Regions from separate parts of the Paenibacillus sp. y28 genome, predicted to be linked through region 2. Evidence: riboswitches for the same ligand, from Rfam matches in the RefSeq annotation. Region 2 holds a riboswitch; the other holds the start of a gene.
The links. A riboswitch is a leader RNA that binds a small molecule or an ion and turns the genes downstream of it on or off. The one in region 2 is predicted to bind cyclic di-AMP.
Positions count from the first base shown of each region.

Region 1: linked by a shared signal. The riboswitch ahead of WBG83_RS14430 (HAD family hydrolase) and the one ahead of WBG83_RS06750 (KamA family radical SAM protein) in region 2 are both predicted to bind cyclic di-AMP.

Region 1 is NZ_JBBBNV010000017.1:45,850-49,301, reverse strand. Features, by position in the region: gene WBG83_RS14435 (glycosyltransferase) at 1-1,097, shown strand, start outside; cyclic di-AMP (ydaO/yuaA leader) riboswitch at 1,333-1,474, shown strand; gene WBG83_RS14430 (HAD family hydrolase) at 1,625-2,287, shown strand; gene WBG83_RS14425 (mannitol-1-phosphate 5-dehydrogenase) at 2,530-3,452, shown strand, end outside.
Region 2 is NZ_JBBBNV010000005.1:79,081-82,532, forward strand. Features, by position in the region: gene WBG83_RS06750 (KamA family radical SAM protein) at 100-1,281, opposite strand; cyclic di-AMP (ydaO/yuaA leader) riboswitch at 1,494-1,641, opposite strand; gene WBG83_RS06755 (uracil-DNA glycosylase) at 1,894-2,580, shown strand; gene WBG83_RS06760 (helix-turn-helix domain-containing protein) at 2,891-3,452, shown strand, end outside.

The DNA.
Region 1 (3,452 bases), on a different contig from region 2:
CAACCGATGAGCCCGGATCGGGCGATTTGCCGCTTGTATCCATTATCGTGGCGGCAAAGGAGGAGGAATCGTCCATTGCCGAGACGGTGCGGCGGCTGGAAGCGCAGTCGTATCCGAAAATCGAGATTATCGCGGTTAATGACCGTTCGACGGATACGACCGGACTAAAGCTGAACGAGCTCAAAAAATGGACGGAGCAGAAGGAATCTACCGGGCTGCGGATGCGAATTATTCATATCACGTCACTGCCCAAAGGCTGGATCGGCAAAAATCACGCCTTGTATCAAGGCTATCTGCAAGCCAAAGGAAAGTATCTGCTGTTTGCCGACGCGGATGTCAACCTTCAGCCGGATGCGATTCGCGACGCTGTTGCATATATGCAGCAGCATGAGACGGACCATCTAACCCTGGCCCCGACCATCAAGACAGGAGATTGGATGCTGAAGCAATTTGTGTCGTTTTTCTTCTTTACGTTTTTTATGTTTTTCCGTCCGTGGCGGGCCAACCGGGACAAGCAGCGCCGCTTCGGCATCGGCATCGGCGCCTTTAATTTAATCCGCCGTGATGCCTATGAGCGGATTGGCACACACCGGGCCTTCGCTATGCGTCCGGACGATGATCTCCAGCTCGGCATGCAGGTGAAGCGCAGCGGGCTGCGGCAGCGGTTCCTGCTCGGGCTTGACAGCGCCGAGGTCGAATGGTATCCGAATATCAGCAAGGCGATTACAGGCCTGGAGAAAAATTTGTTCTCCGGCTTCGATTACCGGCTCGGTTATGCACTGCTGGGCATCCTTTTGCAGCTGCTCTTTTTCGTTTTTCCTTTCGCCGGCATCTGGATCGCATATTGGTTCGGAGGACCTTGGGTATCTGCCGCGTATTTGGCCAGCATCGCAATCATGCTTAGTTTATATGCCGTCTTTATCCGCAAGCTTTCCCGCAGCTCCGGCATCGAAGCGCCGTTCTTGCCGCTGGCCGCGCTGGTGATGGCATATACGTTTATCCGGGCGGTGTTCCTGACCCTGCGCAGGGGCGGCATTACCTGGAGAGGGACGTTTTATTCGCTGGAGGAGCTGAAATTTCTAAGCAAAAAATGGTAAGTGCAGAGTACAGGCCCTTCTCCGCAGCGGAGGATGGCCTGTTCTGTTTGACGGCCGAACGGCCGCTGCCCTGCAAGGAACCGAGCCGCTGGAGCTTCCTCGCTACGCATCCTGTCATTCCAGGCATCATCCCCCCGGCTGTCGCATAACCCTTGTTAAAAGTGCGGGAAAGCAGATGTAATATACCATCACAAATTTTGATACAAAACTTGACTTTTCTGAACATTCGATTTATTATAACCATACGCTTAGTTTCCGGCTGCCATACCGGAAAGCGGGGGAACCAGTTTTTTTGGGGCGAAGCATTTATTGATTTGAATGCAGGGTACCATCTACCCGAGTCCGTCAGCTAACCTCGTCAGCAGAAGATGGGTCGTTTCTTTGCTTTTACATTTAAAGTAGAGTCTGGGCCCTAACCAGGGGTCTTTTTTGCGTTTATGGACCCTTGCCGGAACTGGCCGCTGCCCCCGCGCCTCACTGCTTCACTTTGGCCTGCGAAAACCAATCCGTGAAGGGAGACGGGAAATATGTTGAAAGCCATTATTTTTGATTTTGACGGAACGATTATCGACACTGAAACGGCGTGGTACGTTGCCTTTCGGGACGCCTACAAGACGTACGACGTCGATTTGACACTGGAGATGTACTCGCAGTGTATCGGAACGAGCCTGCACACCTTTAATCCCTACGAGTATTTAATCACCGAATTAAACCTGCCGATTGACCGGGAACAATTCAAATCATTTATTCACAAGCAGCACGATCTTCTGATGGAGAAAGAACAAATCCGGCCGGGAATACGCAGCTATCTCGATCAGGCTAAAGCCGCCGGACTCAAGATCGGTCTGGCCTCCAGCTCCTCCAGAGCCTGGGTGGACAAATACTTAGCACAGCTGGATCTTGACCGCTATTTTGATTGCATTCGTACTGCAGATAACGTCCAGCGTGTGAAGCCGGACCCCGAATTGTATCTCCAAGCCCTCCAATGCCTCGGTGTTGACGCAAATGAAGCCATCGCCGTCGAAGACTCTCCCAATGGAGCCAAAGCCGCCGAAGCCGCCGGAATGGACTGCATTATTATTCCGAACGGAATTACAAAGCACCTTCCTTTCGGTAAATCGCGCTTTCGTCTTGACGCCTTAAGCGATCTGGATTTCGAGATGATGCTGGAAACCGCCGCCGGCCGGTAAAGCATCCGTTCATCGGTCCGCCGCTCCTAAGGACATGATAACGTTCAGGAGCCGGATTCGATCTGTGTTCATAGGCAGGAGAATGAGCTTTTCAAATCCAACGGAGAGCAGGCCGATATTCTTATAAAAAACAGCCGATTGAAATCAGGATTGATCTTGGATTTATTTTCAGAATATTCAGATAAATATATCAAACGGTGCACATAAGGAGTGGAATTGCAATCCGAGAGGAGAGATGACCATTGAACCCTTTATTTAAAGAACAAACTCCGAGAAAAGCTGTACACTTCGGGGCGGGAAACATCGGCAGGGGCTTTATCGGGCTGATGCTGTCCCGTTCCGGATACGAGGTTTGTTTTGTAGCCCGGAATAAAGAGCAAGTGGCGCTCCTGCAGCAGGAACAACAATATACCGTCACCCTGGCGAATGAAGCCGAAGATACCGCCATTGTCAAAAATATAACCGCCGTCCACGTTCAAAACGATGAAGCTCTCATGGAGAACATCGCCACAGCCGATTTAATTACGACTGCGGTCGGCACAGCCTCCCTGCCCCATATCGCTGAGGCTATCGCGCAGGGCATTGAACGGCGCCTGGAAGAAAATGTGCGCCCCCTGCATGTCATTGCATGCGAGAACGCGGTCGGCGGCAGCTCGCAGCTTAAAAAATGGGTATATACGTATTTGAAGCCGGAAACACATGCGGCGGCAGAGCGCTATGTCTCGTTTCCGAATACCAGTGTAGACCGGATTGTTCCGGTTCAGCCGCCGGGCGATCCGCTGACGGTTAAGGTCGAGCCGTTCTACGAGTGGATTATTCACCGGGCGGAGCTGAAAAAGGGCTTCCAGGAAATCAAAGGCGTGCGGTACGTGGACTCGCTTGAGCCGTTCGTGGAGCGGAAGCTGTTCACCGTCAATACCGGGCATTGCACTGCTGCGTACTACGGTTATCTGGCGGGGTACCAGACCATTCAACAAGCAATGAAGGATGCGCGAATTCGGGAAAAGGTCCGGCAAGTGCTGCACGAAACGGGCAGTCTGCTGGTTCATAAATATGAGTTGGATGAACAGGAGCATACCCAGTACATTCATAAAACGCTAGAGCGGTTTGCAAATCCCGGCTTAACCGACAAAATCGTCCGGGTCGGCCGCTCCCCGCTCCGCAA
Region 2 (3,452 bases):
GACACGGCCATGCCGCGAGGAAAACGCGGGCATGGCCGTCCTTATGAGGGAAGCTGCTTTCAATGAATCAGCAAACGCTGTCTGCATGTCATCATCCGGTTATCCGGTTATCCGGGAATGCTCCGCGACCGGCCTCAAATCTTCCAGCTCGTTGACGGAGACGATGTCCGCACGTTTTTTGTGCGGCTTGCTCCAATACTGCTCGCTGCCCGGCAGATCATCGAACCATGCCGCTGTTTTTGGACAATCCAGCACCATGAATTTGCCGTAATCGCCATCGCGGGACTGGTGGTACTTCAGGTACGCTTTGCCGTCCTCGATGGCGAGAATTTCGATTTTGCCGGACGTATGGCTCATCGAGAGACGAATACGCTTGCCGAGCCCGGAGGTCAGGGCTTTGGCTTCTTCGGTGATGCGGTATGCCTGCTCCAGCGGCAGAACGAAATCGCAATTCCCGGCGACCGGTCGGTTAATGAAGAAGTAGTACGGGGTTACGCCCGCCGTTGACAGCTTATCCAGCAGCTCGCCAAGAACGGCGGGATCATCATTGATGCCCTTCAGAATCGGCGTCTGATTTACGACGACGGCGCCGGCCTGATGCAGCGCCTCGAAGGCGCGCCGGGCTTCGGCGGTAATTTCCCGCGGATGGTTAATATGAGCCATGATGTAGATGCGCTTCTCTGCCGTGGAGAACTCGGAAATCGTCTGAAGCAGCGCTTCATCCTCATAGATGCGCATCGGATTAAATACAGGCAGCTTGGAGCCGAAGCGGATGATGTTAACATGCTCCAATTGGCGCAGCCGCTCCAGAATGGCGCGTATCTTCGGTGTGCCGAGAATGAGGCTGTCGCCGCCGGTCAAGAGCACGTTGCTGATTTCCTTGTGACGGCTAATATAGTCCAGACCCGGCTCCATATCCGGCACGGCCTCCTTCACATCGTTGCGGAACAGGCGCTTGCGGAAGCAGTAGCGGCAGTACGCGCCGCAAACCTCCGAGACGATGAGCAGCGCGGTGGTCCGGTATTTGTGCTGACAGCCGGGCACGACATAGTTTGTATCCTCGTCCGAAGCGTCCCAGCGGCCGTATTCCAGCAGCTCGCCCTTGTTCGGAATAACGAGCTTGCGAATCGGATCGTCCGGGTCGTCCCAGTGAATAAGGTTCAAGTAATAGTCGTTGACGCGGAATACGAATTTGTCCGTAATTTGCATCAGCTGCTTCCGTTCTTCACTCGGAATAGCTGTAATTTTACCAATATCCGTGATGTACTTTGGCTGCGGCATTATGCATTCCTCCTCATGGGTTCATTCGTACGCGTGAGCGCCGTCAGATACGGATGCGGGGTGTGCGGAACCGGCACTTCTCAACCTCCTTTTCTTCAAAAATACAGCGAATGGCAAAGAGCCCCCACACGCAGGGCTATCGCCACCTCTGCCAGCAAGGGCCAAAAAAAGCACAAAAAGACCCTATACGGGTCAATCATTGCAGACTCCTTCAATTGACCCATCTCCTGCTGACGAGGTTAGCTGACGGACTCGGGAAAGATGGTTCCCTACGGTGCCTGGAAGAGCACTCGATTCGCCCCAAAAACATTGGTTCCCCCGCTTTCCGGAGCAAGGCCGGAAATTAAGCGTAGTGTTAGTGTAGCGGAGTGTACCTGAGAAGTCAATGAAATATTTTGAAAATTAAAACATTTGGCTGCGGTCAGCCGGGAAGCGGCGGCGGGCTCTAGGCCGAACGGAGGTAGCGGCTTTATCCCATTCGGGATATAATCGAACTACACAGGCTGAACAAAGGGAATCCCGAGAAACACCGGAACGGCAATAGCGGATAAGCCTTCGTTCAGCTTGCTTCGGAACCCGGCAGAAGACTGGAACAGGAGGAACAGTGAAGGAATGACAGCCATCTTAAACAATGATTGGGCGCCGCTGCTCAATGCGGAGTTCTCCAAGCCTTATTACATCAAGCTGCGTGAGTTTTTGAAAAAAGAGTACGGGAGCGGTCCCATCCACCCGGACATGTATGATATTTATTCCGCTCTTCACTTAACCCCCTATGAGGATGTCAAGGTCGTTATTCTCGGACAAGACCCGTATCATGGCCCGGGCCAGGCGCATGGGCTGAGCTTCTCCGTGAAGCCCGGTGTGGATATTCCGCCCTCGCTGCGCAACATGTACAAGGAGCTGCAGCAGGATCTCGGCTGCACAATACCGAACCATGGCTACCTGGTGCATTGGGCCAAGCAGGGCGTGCTGCTGCTGAATACAGTCCTGACGGTCCGTTCCGGCCAGGCGAATTCGCATAAGGGCAAGGGCTGGGAAATGTTCACCAATGAGATTATTGCGTGCCTGAACCGGCGGGCCAAGCCGATTGTGTTTATTTTATGGGGCAATCATGCGCTGCAGAAGCGGGAGCTCATTGATGCCGGCCGCCATTTTATTATTTCTTCCGTTCACCCGAGCCCGCTGTCGGCCAGCAGAGGCTTTTTCGGCAGCCGCCCGTATTCAAGGGCAAATGCCTATCTGCAGGAAATCGGCAGCGAGCCGATCGACTGGCAAATTCCTGATTTGCCGCAGGTATGATGCTTGGATTGGAAAATGATGGACTTTCCGGAGGCTGTAAAGCCTTGACGGGCACAGCCATGCAATGAATATTGGCCCGGCTCCAGTGAATGACCCGGAACGGCAGTCCTGCAGCGATGAAGCTTCGGGACGGCCGTTTTCCAATTTTATCTCCCGTCCTGAGAGAATACATTGATTTAGCGCATCTGTTTCTGGAAATAATATCGGTTGAACATTCGAGGGAACACGATATAATATGAATAGGTAAACCGCTTTACCTTTGACTTGGCCTGCTGGGTCGGCAAGCTATCTATGAGGAGCAACGATGCGCATGAAAAAAACATGGTATAACCGTCTGCTGCTGTCCTACTTCCCGGTTCTACTCATTACTGTAAGCGTTATCATTTTTATATTTGTGTCCATGATGAGCGAGGTTTCCATCAAGGAAACCGAGAAGGCGAACCGGATTTTTTCCAGCTATGTCATTCATTCGATGGAAACGTCGTTGAAGGGCATTGAACGGATGGTGCTTGATGCGATTGTCAGCGACGAAGCGTTTTACAGCTTTTTTGTCCGGAATCAGCAGTCTGAGTCCGGGCTGATTTACTATGAGATTTCCAAGGAAATCCGCAAGATGATGAATGATAATCCGTTGATTCAATCGATCTACCTGTACCGGGCTGAGGACGGCTTGGTGCTGACGACCAATATGATGGAGAAGCTGGACAATTTCCCTGATAAAGCCTTTGTAGAGCAGTCAGTTCGGCAGCAGCAGATGGGCTGGTCCGCCATCCGGACCTATACCGATTTCAGCCTGCAGCCCGGCGAGGAGGTCATTTCGCTTAGCAAAAAAGCGCTGCTTCCCTTCGGCAATCAGGGACTGATTGTCGTCA